Regions from separate parts of the Candidatus Filomicrobium marinum genome, predicted to be linked through region 3. Evidence: riboswitches for the same ligand, from Rfam matches in the RefSeq annotation. Region 3 holds a riboswitch; each other region holds the start of a gene.
The links. A riboswitch is a leader RNA that binds a small molecule or an ion and turns the genes downstream of it on or off. The one in region 3 is predicted to bind cobalamin.
Positions count from the first base shown of each region.

Region 1: another riboswitch for cobalamin. It lies ahead of YBN1229_RS12525 (DUF1636 family protein); the one in region 3 lies ahead of YBN1229_RS08665 (TonB-dependent receptor plug domain-containing protein).
Region 2: another riboswitch for cobalamin. It lies ahead of YBN1229_RS12600 (TonB-dependent receptor); the one in region 3 lies ahead of YBN1229_RS08665 (TonB-dependent receptor plug domain-containing protein).
Region 4: another riboswitch for cobalamin. It lies ahead of YBN1229_RS09400 (TonB-dependent siderophore receptor); the one in region 3 lies ahead of YBN1229_RS08665 (TonB-dependent receptor plug domain-containing protein).

Region 1 is NZ_LN829119.1:2,663,390-2,668,308, forward strand. It holds gene YBN1229_RS12515 (cobyric acid synthase) at 1-1,073, opposite strand, end outside; gene cobO (cob(I)yrinic acid a,c-diamide adenosyltransferase) at 1,128-1,742, opposite strand; cobalamin riboswitch at 1,785-2,005, shown strand; gene YBN1229_RS12525 (DUF1636 family protein) at 2,102-2,461, shown strand; gene cobW (cobalamin biosynthesis protein CobW) at 2,461-3,495, shown strand; gene cobN (cobaltochelatase subunit CobN) at 3,501-4,919, shown strand, end outside.
Region 2 is NZ_LN829119.1:2,678,264-2,683,182, forward strand. It holds gene cobA (uroporphyrinogen-III C-methyltransferase) at 1-270, shown strand, start outside; gene YBN1229_RS12590 (energy-coupling factor ABC transporter permease) at 391-1,068, shown strand; gene cobF (precorrin-6A synthase (deacetylating)) at 1,129-1,896, shown strand; cobalamin riboswitch at 1,977-2,200, shown strand; gene YBN1229_RS12600 (TonB-dependent receptor) at 2,442-4,706, shown strand; gene YBN1229_RS12605 (PepSY domain-containing protein) at 4,708-4,919, shown strand, end outside.
Region 3 is NZ_LN829119.1:1,838,681-1,843,599, forward strand. It holds gene YBN1229_RS08660 (methyl-accepting chemotaxis protein) at 1-1,517, shown strand, start outside; cobalamin riboswitch at 1,695-1,919, shown strand; gene YBN1229_RS08665 (TonB-dependent receptor plug domain-containing protein) at 2,190-4,100, shown strand; gene YBN1229_RS08670 (ABC transporter substrate-binding protein) at 4,117-4,919, shown strand, end outside.
Region 4 is NZ_LN829119.1:1,993,047-1,997,965, forward strand. It holds gene YBN1229_RS09395 (ATP-dependent nuclease) at 1-630, opposite strand, end outside; cobalamin riboswitch at 1,733-1,925, shown strand; gene YBN1229_RS09400 (TonB-dependent siderophore receptor) at 2,037-4,367, shown strand; gene fhuF (siderophore-iron reductase FhuF) at 4,430-4,919, shown strand, end outside.

The DNA of each region.
Region 1 (4,919 bases), 820 kb from region 3:
TCTAGGTCGAGAAGACCCAAGCCCTCGACGCTGCCCGGCGTACCCTCGATACCGTCCGGGTCGTGGATTGCGCGGCCCAGCATCTGGTAACCGCCGCAAATCCCAAGGACAGCACCACCACGACGCACATGCGCCCGGAGATCGATATCCCAGCCTTGCGCGCGAAGATAAGCGAGATCGGTTGATGTGGATTTCGATCCGGGCAGGATGATCAGAGCGCAATCGCCCGGTAAAGGACGACCCGCAGGGATCATGCTGAGCCGAACTCCCGGCTCTTGAGCGAGCGGATCGAGGTCATCGAAATTCGCGATGCGGGAGAGAATAGGAACGGCGATATGCAGCCCCTCGCCCAGATTGCTCTCGCGCAAGTCGAGGACATCTTCAGCGGGCAGTTTCCTGGCATCCGGAAAATAGGGCAGGACCCCAAAGCCCCGCCATCCTGTGCGTTCCGAGATGAAGCGATATCCGTCATCGAAGAGGCGCGGATCGCCGCGAAACTTGTTGATCACAAATCCCGAGATCAACGCGGCGTCATCGGGATCGATGACGGCTTGTGTTCCAACGATCTGGGCAATGACGCCGCCACGCTCGATGTCTCCCGCCAGAACGACGGGAACGCTCGCCGCCTGCGCGAAACCCATGTTGGCGATGTCACCGCGTCGAAGATTTACTTCAGCGGGACTCCCGGCTCCCTCTACAATCACGAGGTCGGCATCGCCTTTCAACCGATTGAAGCTCGCGAGTACCGCGCTCAAAAGCTGTGGTTTCAGGCTTGAATAAGCGCGGGCCTTTACAGTGGTGAGCCGTTGGCCTTGGACGATGACCTGTGACCCCGTCTCCGATTCAGGTTTGAGCAAAATAGGATTCATGTCGGTAACGGCTTCGCGGCCCGAGGCAAGCGCCTGCAAGGCCTGCGCCCGACCGATTTCACCACCGTCCGCTGTGACGGCGGCGTTATTCGACATGTTTTGCGGCTTGAACGGCGCGACGCGAAGCCCGCGTCGGAGTGCGGCGCGGCAGAGGCCGGCAACAAGCAGTGACTTGCCGACGTTCGAACCCGCTCCCTGAATCATAAGGGATTTCACTTAAGGTTATCCTTGTAGGCTAGAGTTCCAAGGGTAAAACCCTCAAAACTCCACGCCCGGCTGGGCTTTGATGCCGGCGCGGAACGGATGTTTGATCAACGACATCTCCGTCACGAGATCGGCAATCTCGATCAATTCGTCCTTGGCGTTCCGGCCAGTCAGGACGACATGCGTGAGCGGCGGCTTTTCATCGCGAAGAAAGGCGACAACCTCAGCAATGTCCAAATAATCGTAGCGCAGCGCGATGTTGATCTCGTCGAGCAAGACCATCCGGAGTTCTGGATTGAGGATCATCGCCTTTGCTTTTTCCCAGCCGGCACGGGCTGCGGCGATGTCGCGTTCGCGGTCCTGTGTTTCCCAGGTAAAGCCCTCCCCCATCGCGTGAAATTGACAGAGGTGAGGAAAGTGGGTTTCGATCAACCGGCGTTCGCCGGTGTCCCAAGCGCCTTTGATGAACTGCACCACAGCAGAGGGAAAACCGTGCGCAATGCAGCGCATGATCATGCCGAAGCCGGAAGAGGATTTCCCTTTACCCGCACCGGTGTGAACAATAATCAGTCCCTTCTCGCCTTCCTTCGTTGCCATCATGCGATCGCGCGCAGCTTTGATCTTGGCCATTTTGGTTGCGTGACGCGCGGCTAAGTCTGTCTCATCCATCGCCATACTTTTCCTTCATCTTGACAACTGACGGCGTTCGGCTTCAGTTGAGGCATTGTTGGTCCTGTCTATGACAGGCGAAGAGGGAATGCGACAAGCACTTGAGCCGGAATTGCTCAAAAGCTTACAACGCAGCCGCCCCCGCGACCGTGACCGGAGAGGACGTTCAACGCCACTGGCAAAAGCTGGGAAGGCCGAACGTCCGCAGGATTAAAAACCCTACATCCGCAAGCCGGGAGACCTGCCAACAGCGTGACTGAAACGGGCGAACGGGGTGTTTCGCGACCGGCAGGTGAATCGCCTGATACCGGGCGTCTTCCCCTTCTGGCTTTAGCACCTCTCGTCCCTGCTGAAGGGGCCTGATGGCTACGATCCTTGTCTGCACGACCTGCCGTCGCGGCGCGACGATTGAACCCGACGACGCTTGTCCCGGGCAGTTGATGCTATCCGCGCTTGAAGCCGCAGGGATACCCAAAGGGATGCGTCTGCGTCCCGTGCAGTGCCTCTCCGCTTGTTCGCAAGGGTGCGCGGTTGCGCTCAGCGGCCCAGGTAAGTGGACTTACGTCTACGGCCGGCTCGATCCCGCCGAACACGTCCCGGACATTCTCGATGGCGCATCCAAATACGCGGCCAGCGAAGACGGCATCGTGCCGTGGCGCGAACGTCCGGAAATTTTCCGCAAAAACTCGCTCGCGCGCATTCCCCCGATGGAGGACTAATGACCGACCTGTCAAAAATTCCCGTCAGCGTTATTACCGGTTTTCTCGGCGCGGGCAAAACTACGTTGATCCGCCATTTGATGCGCAATCCGCAGGGCAAGCGTCTTGCGGTGCTCGTCAACGAATTCGGTACAGTCGGTGTGGATGGCGAGATCTTGCGATCTTGCGCGGACGAGAATTGCCCCGAGGAAAATATCGTCGAACTCGCGAACGGCTGCATTTGCTGCACGGTCGCGGACGATTTCATTCCGACGATCGAGGCTTTGATGGCGCTGCCGCAGCAGCCCGACCATATCCTCATCGAGACGTCCGGTCTGGCGCTGCCAAAGCCGCTGCTGAAGGCGTTCGACTGGCCTGCCATCCGTTCGCGCATCACTGTCGATGGCGTTATTGCTGTCGCGGATGCTGAGGCGGTTGCAGCCGGCAGGTTTGCACCGGACGAGGAAGCAATCGCCGCACAACGTGCTGGCGATGAGAGCATTGATCACGAAACCCCTCTGTCCGAGGTCTTCGAGGATCAGATTGCCTGCGCCGACATCGTGTTGTTGAGCAAGGCGGACCTTGCGGGAGACGAAGGGATTTCGGCGGCACGTGCTTTGATCGAAGCCGAAGCTCCGCGCAGGCTCCCGATCCTCTCGCTGACAGATGGTGTGATCGACCCGCGTGTCATTCTTGGGCTCAACGCCGCGGCCGAAGATAACCTCGACGTGCGGCCCTCTCACCATGACGGCGCCGACGATCACGAGCATGATGATTTCGACTCCGCGATTATCGATCTGCCCATCTTGGCCGATCCTGAGAGTGTCGCAGAGGCGATCCGCCGCCTTGCGCGAGAGCGCGACATTCTCCGCGTGAAAGGATATCTCGCGATCCGGGACAAGCCGATGCGCATGCTGGTGCAGGCCGTGGGTGAGCGCGTGCGCATGCAATACGATCGTCCATGGGGCGACCAGCCGCGCCGTTCCCAGCTCGTTGTGATCGCTGAGCATGATGCGATTGATCCGGCGGCAATCCAGGCAGTTTTCGAGGCCTGATCACCATGCATGTCGTCTTCCGAGAAAGTCACGATCTGGAAGAGACTGCGACCCCGCAAGACCTTGGCCAAGGTCCTGCGGATTTGGTGGTGCTGTCTTACTCCGACAGTGACTTGGGGGCCTTCGCGGCGGGATGGCAACGCGGTCGGGCAAATCTGCCCGGTCTGCGCTTGGCCAATCTAGCGGCATTGCGGCATCCCATCTCGGTTGACACGTACGTGGATCAAACGCTGAGTGGGGCGAAGGGAATACTCGTTCGGCTGATCGGCGGAGAAAGCTACTGGTCATACGGACTAGCGGAACTCAACGCACTCGCGCGCAAGCGCGGAATTGCTTTGGCTGTTTTGCCGGGTGACGGTCGCGACGACGACAGGCTCGATGAACTCTCCACGTTGCCTGTTTCAACGTTGCGAAGATTGTCGGCGCTTTGCGATGCAGGTGGCGCGGTTGCTGCTCAAGCAGCCCTGGCACAGCTCGCGTTGGCCGCTGGACTCTACGCGGCGCCTGTTCCAGGCGATAAACGGTTGCCTGACTGCGGCTTCTACGAGCCCGCGCGCGGCGTTCAAATGTCGCCGCCCGATGGCAAAGCGATTGTGCCTGTCATATTCTATCGTGCCTATCTGGCAGCGGCCGACACAGCGCCGATAGATGCACTGATACACGAACTGCGGGCACGAGGTTTTCAGGCGGTCGGCATGTTCGCACCGTCACTAAAAGCTGCAGGCGCGCGCATATGGGTCGAGGTTGCCTTAGAGCAAATGGGTCCGGTCGCGATCGTGAACGCGACGGCCTTCTCAGCGCGTGGCGACGATGGGCGCTCGCCACTCGATGGACCGGGATGCCCAGTGTTTCAGGTTGCGCTTTCGACCGCCGAACGCGCGTTGTGGCTGGCTTCGGAGCGAGGGTTATCCCCCTCTGATCTTGCCATGCATGTGGTGCTTCCCGAAGTCGATGGACGCATTTTCGCGGGCGCCGTGAGCTTTAAATGTGGGACGCAGCACGATCCGGATCTGCAGTTTTCTCGCAAGATTCACCAGCCTGATGAGACGCGCGTGCGCGCGGTCGCCGATCGCGTCGCCCGCTGGCACAGCCTTGCTACGGCGAAGGCGGAGGCTCAAAAGCCGGCGCTGATATTGTCCACCTATCCGGGCAAGGAATATCAGCTGGCGCATGCGGTGGGTTTGGACGCGCTGGCGTCGTGCGAAGCAATTCTTCTCGACCTTGCACGCGAAGGCTATGCCGTCGAGCCGGTGACAGACCTTGGGCGCACACTGAGTAAATCGTATCTGACGTGGTCGCTCAGCGCGTACCGCAATGCCTTGGACCAACTCCCCGAAGGCCTGCGCGCTGATTTGCAACGCGCTTGGGGAGACCCCGATAACGATCCCGCAGTCGTCGATGGAGGATTCCACTTCGCCGCCATC
Region 2 (4,919 bases), 840 kb from region 3:
GCAGAAGCCACGACAGTGGTCTACATGGGACGGCGGACATTCAAAATTCTGGCCGAGCGGTTGATTGCAGCAGGTCTGCCCGCAAGCACGCCTGCCCTTCTCGCCGAAGCAATCTCTAGTCCTGACCAGCGGCTCTACCGCAGCACCGTCGTGGAGTTAGCCCAAGAGCTTTCCTCTGAAGATCAGTCATCAGCGCCGGCCTTGATCCTGTTCGGCGCTCTTGCCCCCGAACTATCCACAGCCAAAGCGGAGGAGATAGCCACAGACTGACAACGCAAATCTTTTCCAAGCCACGCAACACGGTCAGAAGGCCTCTGCCGGCTGACGCGAAATGCATCCAACTTGACCTTGATCGACCGATCGCCGTCCAGGACGGCTAGGAGACCTGACATGCACATCGAACCTGGTATCGTAACCGGCGCGAAAATCGCGCTCAGCTACGCCACAGCCGCAGGCGCGGGCGCCTACACCCTAAAATTGGCGGTCGATACGCTGCGCACCAAAGGATTGGCCTCGCTTGCCGTGCGCAGTGCCGCGGCTACCGCGCTGGTTTTCTCGTTTTTTGAAGTGTTTCCACATTACCCGGTTGGGGTTTCCGAGGTTCATTTCATTCTCGGCTCGACGCTCTTTCTGATATTCGGAGCCGCGCCCGCTGCCATTGGATTGGCACTTGGCCTGTTGATCCAGGGACTGCTTTTCGCACCGTTCGATTTGCCACAGTACGGGATGAACGTGACCACGCTTCTGGTTCCTCTCTTTGCCGTAGCAGCATTGGCCGAACGCATCATTCCAGCAAAGACTCCCTATGTTGATCTCACATACCGTCAGACACTCGCGCTCTCAACGGCCTACCAGAGCGGTGTTGTGCTTTGGGTTGGCTTCTGGGCGCTCTACGGACATGGATTTGCTGCCGACAATCTCAACGCGATCGCGATGTTTGGCGGTGCTTATCTTCTGGTCATCGTGGTTGAGCCGTTGGCGGACCTGGCCGTTCTTGCCATCGCCAAGACATTGCATGGCTTCAGGGATTCCGGCCTTGTCACGCCGCGCCTTCATCATGCGGCCTGAGATTGAAAACCTTTATATGGGCCGCACGGGCATCGTTACGTGCGGCCCCAAAGGCAAACTATGACCGAATTGCTTCTCGTTGGGATTGGAACCGGAAATCCGGAACATCTGACGTTGCAGGCTGTGCGCGCGCTCAATAGCGCCGATCTGATTTTGATCCCACGAAAGGGAAAGAACAAAGCCGACTTGGCGGAGTTGAGACGCACGATATGCGAAGAGGTCATCAGCAACCCCGCAACCCAGATCGTGGAATTCGAACTCCCGAAACGTGACGCCGATAATCCCAATTATCGCCAAGGCGTGGACGACTGGCATGATGCGATTGCATCGGTATGGGCAGAAGCAATGGATGGCCTGCCGGATCAGGCGCGTGTCGCGTTGCTCGTCTGGGGTGATCCTTCACTTTACGATAGTACGATGCGCATAGCCGCGCGCCTCAAACCTGCGCCGGAGATATCCGTTATTCCAGGCATCACCTCGATGCAGGGTCTGACAGCCGCACATAAAATTCCACTCAACACCATTGGCACGCCCGTCCTGATCACAACGGGACGGCGCTTGCGCGAAGAGGGCTGGCCGGATGGCGCGGATCGTTTGCTGGTCATGCTGGATGGGGAGTGCAGCTTTCAGCATATCCCGTCAGATGGGGTGATGATCTGGTGGGGCGCATACGTTGGCATGCGGGAAGAAATTCTCTTGAGCGGCGCCTTACGCGAGATGATGGATGAAATCGTTGAGACGCGTGCTGCCGCACGGGCGCATCATGGCTGGATCATGGACATCTATCTGCTGAGCCGTGAGCCTGAAGGTGATGGGGAAAGCGCGTAGGAGCGTTGCATTCCTGTCCCCCTCTGTTCATAGCCTCTGTGTACCGCAGATTTAGCGTTGACATCCGTTTCAATCTAACGCGTTTTAAGAGGCGTAACGGTTTCGCTACGTGCGCGAGCATGTAGATGACGAAGAGGGAACACGGTGAGGTACCTTAGCGTATCAACGCCGTGGCTGCGCCCGCAACTGTAAGCGGCAAGTCTCCTCCAAACATGCCACTGGCGCTTCGCGTTGAAGCCCGGGAAGGTCGGAGAGAGATGTTCGAGCCGCGAGCCAGGAGACCTGCCGTTGCGAGTCGCCCTTTCACCGTGCGGGCCGCGCGGATGAACGGACCACCCGAGTGGCGACTGATGTGCAACCGATTGGGAGCAGCGTCAGGCATGCCTAGGGTCTTGAAAACTCACTGACAGACTTAAAAGAACCGCGCAGTTCAACACGCGCGCGCCTGTGTCGTTGCAACCTGTTGCCGCGGCCAGCGTGGCTGCTCTGCGTGGGCTAGGAAGTGTCCGCCGTTTCTCCCGTCCATAGTCTGTGACGGGATCATCATGTCGAATGTCCTTGGAATACCTTCACTACACGCTTCGCGTTTGAGCCTATTAGCACTTGCCGTCGTCGCCCCCGGCTTCGCTGGCAAAGCCATGTCGCAAACTGCGCCAGCAGCCAATGAGGCGGTGGAACTCCCCACCATCGAAGTGACGACGCAGCAAACCTCTTCGGCGAACCCAAAGCAGAAAAAGCCTCAGGCCGGGGCAACAGCGGTGTCGCAACCGATCCCGACAACTCTCGCCGAAACGGCATCCGCCAGCACGGGGCAGGGAGAAACGAAACCTGGCTTGAACCTCGATGCACCCGCTGCAACAGGCAGTCGGCTTGGGCTGACGCCGCTGGAGACGCCAGCGAGCGTGGAGATCATTCCCGCGCAATCCATTCGCGAGCGTGGACAGCAGTCTGTCACAGAAGCAGTCACCCAGAACGCCACCGGCTTTACATCTGCCGCAGCTCCCGGCAACGGCGGCAGCAGTCTCACGGCTCGTGGGTTCGTCGGCCATGGTTCGGTGATGCAGCTTTACGATGGCACGCGTCTTTATGTGGGCTCGGGCACCGTTTCGTTTCCCTTCGACACGTGGTCGGCCGAACGCATTGAAGTGCTCCGTGGTCCGGCCTCTGTTCTTTATGGAGAAGGCGCAATCGGCGGCGTCGTCAACGTCGTGCCGAAAAAGCCGACCGACTATTTTACGCATGAAGCCGAGATCGCGATCGGCACCGAAGCCACGAAACGCTTCGGCATTGGTTCTGGCGGCCCGATCAGTGACAGTCTCGCCTATCGCTTCGATGCCAGCGGCATCAAGTCTGACGGCTGGCTCGATGACGAGGGAGACTTCAGCTCAATCGCGGTGTCTGGAGCTCTGCGGTGGCGCCCGACGAGCGACTTGTCCTTCACCGTTTCACAAGACTACGGCGATCAGTCCCCTCTGCGCTACTGGGGCACGCCGCTCATCAACGGCACGGTGCCGGACAGCATTCGCTTCAAGAGTTACAACGTCCGCGACAGCGACGTTCACTACCGGGATAACTGGACCCAGTTCAAGACGGAGTGGAAACCGGCAGATTGGATTGAACTGAGCAACACCGCCTACCGTCTGACCAGCAACCGTCACTGGCGCAACGTCGAGTCCTATGCGTACAACGCGGGCCGTATAGATCGGTCCTCCTATATCGAGATCTTTCATGATCAGGAGCAGATCGGAAATCGGTTGGATGCCACGGTCCGCACTGCTCTTCCGGGCGGCGTCAAGAACGAGATGGTGGTCGGCTTTGACGTCAACCGCATCGATTTCCGCCACACGAACAATTCTCCATACAGCGGCGCATCCGATGTCGATCCGTTCAACCCGCATCCGGGCTGGTTCATAAACACGGACGGTACACGTCCGAAGTTCGATACCGAGACCTCGCAGTATGCGCTCTTCGCCGAGGATCGGCTGAAGCTGTCCAACCAACTTTCGCTCGTGGCTGGCATCCGCCTCGACCGGCCGACGATGGAGCGGCACGATCTCATAACCGGAGAACGCTTCACGAAGGAGTTTTCAAACGTCACATGGCGGGCGGGCGCGGTTTACAGCCCGCTGCCGGGGCTTGCGTTTTACGGGCAGTATGCGACGGGCGTCGATCCCATTGGAGGACTGATCACGCTCAGCAAATCAAACGCTGAGTACGATCTTGCAACGGGGCGTCAGATTGAAATCGGCGTAAAACAATCGTTCTGGAACGGACGAGGCGAATGGACCCTGGCAGGCTACGACATCGAGAAGAAGAACCTTCTCTCGCGCGACCCTGACAATCCGGACATCGTCCAGCAGGTTGGTCGGCAATCTTCGCGTGGCGTTGAAGCTTCGCTTGCCCTGCAGCTCACCGACACGCTCCGATATGAGGGCAACGTCGCATTGCTCGAGGCGCGCTATGATGAGTACATCGGCTCAGGCGGAATCAACTACGCCGGCAAGCGCCCGAGGAACGTGCCGGAGCAGGTCATCAATAGCTGGCTGACTTGGGCATTTCTTCCCGATTGGGAAGCCCGCATCGGCGCACAGTGGGTTGGCTCCATCTACAGTGACGATGCCAACCTCGTGGAGCGCCCCGACTTCACGGTCGTTAACCTGGGTCTCGACTATCACGTGACCGAAAAGAGCGCAGTTTCCCTGCGCGTCTTCAACGTCTTCGACGAGGTCTATACGACGGGCGGGAGCACAACCGAGTGGCAACTTGCACCCCCGCGCTCGGCTGAATTGAGCTACCGGATCAAGTACTGACATGATCCGGCTTGAAGGACCCCGCGCCTTCACCACTCCGTCGCGCGCGCCCAATGGTGTCGCGCGGCGGACGGTGAAGACCGCCAAGCGCTGGCTGTACCTCTTTCATCGTTGGCTAGGTGTGGCGACCTGCGTGCTCTGCGTCATGTGGTTCTTGTCGGGCCTCGTGATGCTCTACGTGCCCTTTCCGAATTGGAGTGATCAGGAACGCAT
Region 3 (4,919 bases):
ATGGCTCTAACAAGCTGGTTGCCGACCTTCGTCACTTTCTCATCACGGGCGACCGCGCAAAGGTGAAGAACTTCGAGAAGGACGTTAAGAAGGTTTCTACAGATCTCGAAAGCGTGCGCCGTTTGACATCGACGTTCTTCGCGGGTGTCGGTGCGTCCTTAGACCGGTTTAGCGATGCGTGGAACACGTGGGTAACGGATGCGGCGAAACCGCAGATTGAAGCCATGCGGGACCCAATGACCGTTGATCTTGCGCATACCATCGAACTGCAGGCGCACACGACGGCCAGCCTGGACGAGGTTTCGACTGCATTGAACGAAGCTGAAATGGCGCTCTCTGTGATGCTGAGGGGGGCGTCAAAAGGGGCTGCCGCCGCGGCAGAGCGACTGAATCTTGCAGTTGCCGTCGCAGCATCCGTCATTCTGCTGGGTACCGTTCTCTTGGGTGCACTCGTTTACGTGAGCGTGTCGACGCGTCTGAAATCCCTTGCTGGTGTGACGGAACGTCTGGCGAAGCACGATATGACTGCTGAGCCGAAGGGTATAACGGATCGCGACGAAATCGGCCGCATGGCTGCCTCGCTCAAGGTCTTTAAGGACGGCATCATCCGCTCTCAGGAACATGAGCGTGAAGCCGCTGCGGAGCGCGAGAAGCTGCAGGTCGAGAACCGTAAGGCGATGATGCATCTTGCCGATGAGTTTGAAACCAAGGTTGGTTCCATCATCGAGTTCGTCGCCAGTGCATCCTCTCAGTTGCAATCGGCGGCAAGTACAATGGCGGCGGCTGCGGAAGAGACAAGCGCTCAATCGTCGTCCGTTGCCGCAGCCTCTGAGCAGGCCTCGGTAAACGTCAGAAGTGTCGCTAGCGTCACGGAAGAGATGGCAGGCGCTGTCCAGGAAATCGGTCGTCAGGCTGACGCGTCGTCTCGCAAGGCAAGCCACGCTGCCAAGGAGATCGACAATACGGTGGAACGCATTACGACATTGTCGCAAGCGGCCCATGAAATCGGTTCCGTCGTGACATTGATCCAGGAAATTGCGCAGCAGACGAACCTGCTCGCACTCAACGCCACGATCGAAGCAGCACGTGCGGGAGAGGCCGGCAAGGGCTTCGCCGTCGTCGCTCAGGAAGTGAAGGCTCTCGCCGAACAGACTGCGAAGGCAACTTCGGATATCTCCACGCAGATCCAAAACATCCAAACGGCAACGGAGGGCTCCACGGTGGCCATCAGTGCCTCGACAAATGCGATTGGCGAATTGAGCGAAATCGCGGCGTCGATTGCTGCTGCGGTCGAGGAGCAGGCTGCAGCGACGTCGGAAATCTCCCGCAACGTCATGCAGGCTGCGGAAGGAACGCGAGAAGTTTCCTCCAGCATTATCGGTGTCAATCAGGCTGCCAATGATTCTTCGTCAGCTGCATCGCAGGTCTTGAGTTCGTCGACCGAACTGTCGCGCCAGGCGGTGCATCTGAAGACGGAAGTCTCGAGTTTCCTCGATACGGTCCGTTCGGCAGCGTAGCTCCCTCGAAGAGATAAAAGGCAGAAGCTATCGGGAGGACCCGGCCATAGGCCCGGGTCCTCTTTTCGTTGGGGAACATTCCAGCCACACGCCAGACGTGTGCCCTTTCCGCCAGTCTCGAAGCGAGACTCCACATGTTGCGGCCTCGCGCAGATTGACTCTCCTACAGCCAACTGATTTGTTGCCTGCGCTATTGGTGTTCAGCGGGCTGAAGCCCACTGAATGAAAAGGGAACGCGGTCTCGCAAACATTTGCGATAAGCCGCGGCTGCCCCCGCAACTGTAAGCGGCGAGCGTCATCCTCAATCCACTGGGCTCTCCACTGTGTTTGGAGAACTGGGAAGGAAGGACCTGATGCGTCTGAGCTGCAAGCCAGGAGACCTGCCAGTGGCGTGTCGCCCATTCCTCGCGCGGGGCGCGCTTGGGAGCGGATGTCCGTTGTGGCGACCCATGTGAAGAGAAGCACGGGTTGAGCAATGGTTCTGCGGAGCAAGTCCGACTAGCGTGAATCTCGACAATGCGGCGTGAGCTTTGATTGCACCGACGCACGACGAGATATTTGTTGCCGGCCGAGAGCCGGATACCGATGACGTAGTCCACTTTCGATCGCGATTTCATTGATTGGCTCTGCCGCTTTTCGCACCGATCCAATGCGGGAAACGGAGTGGTCACGATGTTGATGAGAAAGAGTTTTAAAGGCGGAACAACAAGCGCCAATACGCTCAAGTGTTCTAGTTGGTTGGCGCTTACGGCGATAGTCGTTTTGCCAGCGTTAGCCAGTGAAGCGGCTCTCGCCCAAGAAGGCGAAATCATGCTGCCCGGAATCGTCATTTTTTCCGCGAACCGTACACCGACTGATGCAGCCGCTGTTGGTTCGTCGGTTTCTCTTATCACGCAGGAGGATCTTGAAAAGCAGTCGCGACCGTTTCTGCAGGACTACCTGGAGACGGTTCCCGGCGTGAATTTCACCCGCAATGGTCCGGCGGGATCCACCACCGGTATAACGATGCGCGGCGCCAATCAGAACTATGTAAAAATTCTGATCGACGGCATGGATATTAGCGACCCCTCCGCACCGCAGACGTCAGCAAGATTCGAGCACCTTCTGGTGGACGATTTTGCACGCATTGAAATCCTGAAAGGTTCGCAAAGCACGCTTTACGGTGGCGATGCCGTAGCTGGTGTCGTGTCCATAGATACGCGGCGCGCGACGAAGCTGGGGTATTCTCAATCGGTTGCGGCTGAATACGGCGCCTACAACACTTGGCGCGGCGCGACCACCGCGGGCTATGCGACAGATCGCGGAGATATCTCGTTCAGCCTTTTGGGAATTGATACCGAGGGCTTTTCCGCAGCGGACAATGCGCCGGAGGACGACGGCTACAATAATCTGACATTTTCCGGCCGCGGTGAAATGAAAGTCGCTGACGGCATCACAGTCTTCTTCGCAACGCGCGCCTTTAACGCAGAAGGCGAATACGATGCCTCTGGTCCGGTCGACAGCCCCATCGAGGAAGGTAAGACGTCTCAGTTCGCCGGTCGGGTCGGCACCAACATCGAGCTGTTCGAAGGACGCTTCAAAAATACCTTCGCGCTGCAAGGTATGAAGATCGAACGCGATGATGTGAGCAGCTCGGTGTTTGCCCCGGTGACTTGGTACAATGGTGACCGCGTTAAGGCCGAGTACAACGGCGTCATCAGCTTTAACGAGTCTCTTTCGCTTCTTGCTGGCGCCGACTGGGAGGAAACCGGAGCGGAGTCTTTTAACGCTCCTGGAAAGCGCGACGAGGCCAACATCTTCGGCACCTTCGCCCAGCTGATGGTCGAACCCATCGACAACTTGACGCTCACGTTTGGCGGCCGCATTGATGACCATAGCGAATTCGGCAACTTCAATACACATCGGCTCACGGCCGCTTATCTCTTCACAGAGACCGACACCAAAATTCGTGCCAGCCACTCAACGGGCTTCCGCACGCCCAGCCTGAATGAACTCTACGGTCCATTTGGCGCTAATCCCGATCTAAACCCGGAAGAAAGCGTGAGCTGGGATGCGGGCATCGAGCAGGGCTTTTTCGATGGCCGTGCCACTCTGGGCGTGACCTATTTTGAACTCGATACCGAGAACCTGATTGCCTATACGACCGGATATATGAACGTGCCGGGCGTTACTTATCGCAACGGCGTGGAGATTGCGGCGAGCGCCTTCCTGACAGATCGCGTGGCCATCAGTGCGGCCTATACGTTTACGGAGACGGAGCGGGAGAATGGACTTCCGCTACCGCGTGTGCCACGTCACAATTTTGCATTCGGCATCGATGCGCAGCCGCTGGATAAGCTTAAGCTCAATGTCACAGCGAAATACGTGACGGAGAACGTGGATGAGATCTTCGGATTGGGCATCGTGCCACTCGATGATTACCTGCTGCTGAATGCAAAGGTGTCTTACGAATTCCGGCCTGGCATGGAAGCGTACATCCGCGGCGAAAACCTGCTCGACGAGGACTATCAGACCGCCTATGGCTACGGCACATCCGATCTGGCGATTTATGGCGGCTTGCGCATGGACCTTTGGCCGGACTGAACGCTTGGGGGCAACCATGCGCTTGCGTCAGCTAAGCGCATGGTACGCGGCGCTCGGTGTGCTGCTAGCTCTTTCCTTCCCGCTCCCGGGAATAGCGTCCGCTGAGAGCGATAACCGTGACCCGACGGCACCTCGTCGGGTCATTTCCATGAACCTCTGTACAGACCAGCTCGCGATGATGATCGCGGCGCCGGGACAGCTCTACTCAGTATCGAATTTGGCCTCCGATCCCAGCATGTCGATGATGGCCAAGCAGGCGCGCGCCTACAAGCCTAACCATGGCCTGGCTGAAGAAGTCTTCTTGATGCGGCCCGATCTCATACTCGTTGGTGCCATGACGACACGAACCACAGTGGCGATGCTGGAGCGGCTGGGTTTCCCAGTTGTCGAGTTTCCCTTCGAAAATTCGTTTTCCGACATGCGTGCCAATATCAAACGAATGGGCGATGCTTTGCATCGTCCCGAACGAGCGCGCGAGTTGCTCGCCCGGTTTGATGCCGATCTCGCCCAGCTTCGAAAGCGTCCGGGACCCCGCCGAACGGCGGCGCTGTTCCACGCCAATAGCTATACATCTGGCGTGGGTACGCTAGCCAATGAGGTCCTGAAAGCCGCGGGCCTGGATAACATAGCCGTCCAATTCGGCTTAAGCGGCACCGCTAAGTTGCCCTTGGAGAAGCTCGTCATGGCTGCACCTGATTTGGTCGTGACCGATACCACTTGGGAAGGAGCGCCAGCCCTCGCGCAGCAGGTATTTGCCCACCCGGCTCTGCGTGCTCTCGAAGCGACCTCGGCCAAAGCGATGTCCGCAACCAACAGATG
Region 4 (4,919 bases), 150 kb from region 3:
GTTCTTGATAGTTTTGTTGTCAGAGATGTTCTTCTGGCTATCGACCATGATCTTGGCGAGGGTATCAGCGACCGTGGCATCCTTCTCGGGCCTCATTTCTGGCAAGGTCTGAAGAATCTGCGCCAGTCTGCTTCGCCGACCGGGACGGAGTTCTGCAGAAGCATCGCGAAGGGGCCGCAGATAAGTAGCCTGCAGGTACTCGCGGAGCTTCCCGTCGACGTCTTTCCCCGAGCCTGTGCTGCGTTCCGGATATACTGATTCATCGGCTTGCAGCTTGGCGGTTAGAGAAACCTGCAACTCGCTACGGCCGGGCTGACCGTCTTCGCCGGGGATGTTGGTGAGCCACTCTGCGAAATTTCCAACTTCGTCCGGTGTAAGGCCGTCGAATACGCAGCGGATCGAGAACTCCTTGGACTGCTGCCCGTCGCCGCAAAAGAAATCGCTGATGGTGATCCGCTCGTAGTACTGGCCGCGTGTGCCAAGGCAATAGCGGATAGCATCAATAAGCCCGGTTTTGCCGGCGTCGTTCTCCCCAACGATGAGGTTGAGACCCTGCTGAAACGGCACGCAAAGCGGTTGGCCATTGCCAACATTCCTAAAGTTCGTAACGTGTAGTTCCTTAAGGTACATTGTCAGGAGCCGGTCCTTTGGACCTGTTGAATTGTCATGGGGCTGACAATAGTCGATATTCGAACAAGGGAAAGAGTACTACCCACTCCGCATGGAATTCTGCGCGCGGAGCCCGTTATGCGCCGCTGCATCCATATCTGCCATATTTGGCAAAACGAACCCGACAAAAAGCCAAGCCCTTTGGTGGCTAGAAGGCGTGTCCGAAGTCTGGCACGAAGTGAAGGATAAGATCAGCTGAAACAGGACCCGCTCGGGGTACACCTGGAGCGAGGGAATGTGGTCTCAGCGGCGGGCTGGGACAGTAATGTGCGAAATCGCCCGAAACATAGTGGCGCAATGCTCTGTCCCACTGGCCTCTAAGCTTTTGAACTAGCTCAATTGTTATAGTTCTGCCGGGATCGCCAGCTCTTAGATCTGCCGCACACTTAATTGGCGATTTCCCGTCAGGCTCCCTGCTTGAGGGTCGCCTTATCGGTCGATCTCGTCGACGCTTTCAACCGCGTAGGCCAACACGAGAGGTAACGCAGTGACGAGGTGCGAGTGCAACTTAACCCCGGGGGGCATGTGCTTGGACAATTGCAACGCTCGAGATTCATTCCACGGGCAAGCGAGCGACCAACGTCAGTGTGATCAAATCGGTTGGCGGAGCAGCAATGTTCGGGGACTTGCTGTAATAAGCGGGCGCTCAAACGCCTCGACCGAAGGAGATTCCCCCAACACACATCATTGGGTGGGGAACTAGGCATCGGAAAAGCCTGTAATGGGGTAGAAGATTTCGGTTCCCCACCGACTGCTAAGTCATTGATGCGGCGCGGATCAGGTTCCCCGGCCCTGGGCACCATCCCAAACATGTAATGATTCCCCCCAATTGTCTTGGTGCATGGCGGGGCGGGTGTTCCCGCGTTAATCCGGTGGACGACGGAGCCGGTCGAGGTAGCGTCCGAGGGGCAGCATCAATCCAACACTCTCTTTCCGAGTAGATGTCATTACCGCCGAGGTGGGGCGATTACGCCCTGTGCCTTACGTGTGGCCCAAGAGGCACATGCGTCTACCATCCGTTGTTCCGAGTTCGTCCCAACGCTTGCTTAAACTCTATATTTAATTTCTGTTAACGCTCGACGGTTTCCTCAAAGGAATGAAATGGGAATCCGGACGGGAGAGATACCCCAAAGCCGGAGCTGCCCCCGCAACTGTGAGCGGTTAGCTTTCCATCAAATGCCACTGGGATTTCTCCTGGGAAGGCGATGGAGCGTAAGTCCGCGAGCCAGGAGACCTGCCGTCAGTCGTGGTCACGCGCGAAGCTCATTGGGCGGGGTGTTCCAAGGGTGGCACATTTTTTCGGCATAGCCGGAAGTGTGCGGTCTAATTCGCGCTGACGTGCCACCTACGAATGCACGCAGGTATCAATGTTTCCGGGATCAGTATCGCTCCTCAAGCGAGCGGATAATTGCGGCTGGATAACGCCGCTCACCGTCACCTTCATTTCTCTCATCGCCAGCCACAATACTGCCTCCGCCCAAGAGGCGGTTTCACAGTCGGCCACGCTACCTCCTGTAACGGTTATTGCGCCTGCCAGCCAAACTCAGCAGCCCTCTCCATCGGTCAATGCGACGAGTTCCGCGAGCACAGCAGCTCCCACGCAAAGCTTTGACCAGATCAACGATTCTGGTCTCTCAAACACTGCACCTCCGCAAAATCGCAACGACCCAGGGACCTCGGGATTCGTCGCGACGATGAGCGGTGTCGGAACAAAGACGCCAGGATCGGTTCTCGACACGCCGCGCTCCATTTCAACGGTGAGTAAAGCGGAGATTGAAGAACGCAACGCACAGAGCGTGTTAGAGGCACTGCAATACACGTCCGGTGTGAATAGCTATTATTTCTCGGGAAATTTTCTTACCCGAGAACAAGCTCTCGTCCGGGGTTTCCTCGTCTACCAATACCTCGATGGCCTGAAGCAGCATGATAGCAATTGGGCTATTGAACCTTATGGTTTGGAACGCGTGAACCTCCTTAAAGGACCCGCGTCGATGCTCTACGGACAGGGGAGCCCCGGAGGCTTGCTGGACCTGACGAGCAAGCGGCCAACCGATGAGGCTTTCACGGAGGTCGTCCTACAGGCTGGGACTCACAGCAAGTTTCAAACCGGGGTCGACTTCGGTGGTCCGATCGGAAACGGCCGTGTGCTCACCTATCGTATGACCGCTCTCGGAAGGCTGGCCGATGGTGAGGTCGACTACACGGAAAACGATCGCCTCTACGTCGCTCCGGCGCTTACCTTTAGGCCGAACGCGGACACGACCTTCACGCTGCTTTCAAGCTATCAGCACGATCCGAGTCTGACGGTGCAACAGGCGCTGCCACGCGAAGGCACAATCCTTCCTGGACCGAACGGCCAATATATCCCGCGGGAACTGTTCCTCGGTGAACCCGGATATCACGACACCAGCAAGACATCCTTCAAGATCGGATACGAGTTCAAACACCGCTTCGATAACGTTTGGTCGTTTGAGCAAAATGCAGCCTACCGGCACATCGACATCGCATTGTCCGAAGTTATGGGAATGGGCAGCCCGAGCGGCCCAACGTCAACACGTCGGCAGATGTTTGACGCTGATTACGTGATCAATACCTATCAGGTTGACAGCCGCCTGCATGGTAATTTCTCGACCGGTCCACTGGACCACAAATTGCTGGTTGGATTCGATTACGCGGCAATCCCGAACTATCAGGGGCAAGGCGTAAACCGGGCAAGTCTCTATTCGCTTGATCTATACAATCCGGTCTATGGTCAGCCTCTGCGATCCAATCCGATTACCTCGAAGCGTTATCAGGATCTCACGCAAGCGGGCCTGTATCTTCAAGACGCCATTTCCGTCGGTGGCCTGACAGTCACCGCAGGTATTCGCCATGACTGGGCTGAGCTCAATCAAGAAACCCTGGCGAGAGATCCCGTAACAGGCAACTTCGGGGCCCCGATCCACACTCCAAAAGAAGATAAGGCGTTTACGCATCAACTCGGTGCCATCTACCGCTTTGCGAACGGGTTTGCGCCATTTGTCAGCTATTCAGAATCGTTCTTTCCCCTCACGGGGTCCGATGCTGGGGGCAATCCGTTTGAACCGACAACGGGCGAACAAAGCGAGGTGGGGATCAAATTCATGCCACCCGGTGTGAACGCTCTCTTCACCGCGTCGGTGTTCGACATCACGCAACAGAACGTACGAACGCCGGACCTTGCGAATCCGGGGTTTGCGACGCAAACCGGCGAAGTCGCGGTGCGAGGGGCGGAACTCGAAGTCCGCGCATCCCTTGAGAGTGGTTGGAATTTTGCTGCCGCCTACACCTATCTGGACAGTGAAGTCACAAAGACAAACCAAAAAGGGGCAGGCGGTAAAAGCTTTACCTCCGTTCCAGCGCATCAGGCGTCACTATGGGGATCGTACACGTTCTTCGAAGGGGCATTCCGTGGCCTGACAATTGGAGGCGGTGTCCGATTTTTCGGAGAAGCGGCAGGCGATACTCTCAATACGTTCTATGTGCCCGCGTTTACGCTCTATGACGCTACGGTGCGTTACGATCTCGGAACGATTTCTCCAGAGTTCGAGAACTGGGAATTCGCTGTCAATGCCAAGAACCTGACAGACGAGCGCTACGTCACAAACTGCGATTCCACCTACTCTTGCTATTACGGGGTTGGCCGTACCGTCGACGCGTCACTTCGGATGCGTTTCTAGCTTCTTCGCGGGGCGAGCGTCCAAGGTTCGCCCTGCGAACGTATGTGAGGATGAGGCGGGCAATGACGGTATTGAATTCACTTGAAACGTTCGGCAAATCTCTGGACGCCATTTTCGTGGGCGATCTGGAACACCTACGTCCTCACCTTGTCGTCGGGCGTTCGGAGCAAGCGAGCCGTTCAGTACGGGACGCGCTGGACGATTGCTGGTTGGATGCGATCGTAGAAAGTTTCAACCAAACGTATGGGAACACCCCGCGCACAGCCGTTCTTTCGATTTGGTCGAAATGGTATTTTGCGACCGCTCTCCCGCCCTTGATCTGCTCCAACATTCTTCTGGATCAAACACCACCGCTGGAGCTCGAGCATTTCCGGATTGCCTTTACTCCTGACCATAAGATCGACAGCGTTGCGATCCCCGAAGGAGAAGTCGCGCCGGTGCAATCACGCCCCGGAAACCGGCTGCTACCGATTGTCGAGAAGCACCTCTATCCGTTTGTAAAACTCTATCATGCGAGGACCGGCGTCAGCCGTCGCATCCTTTGGAACAACG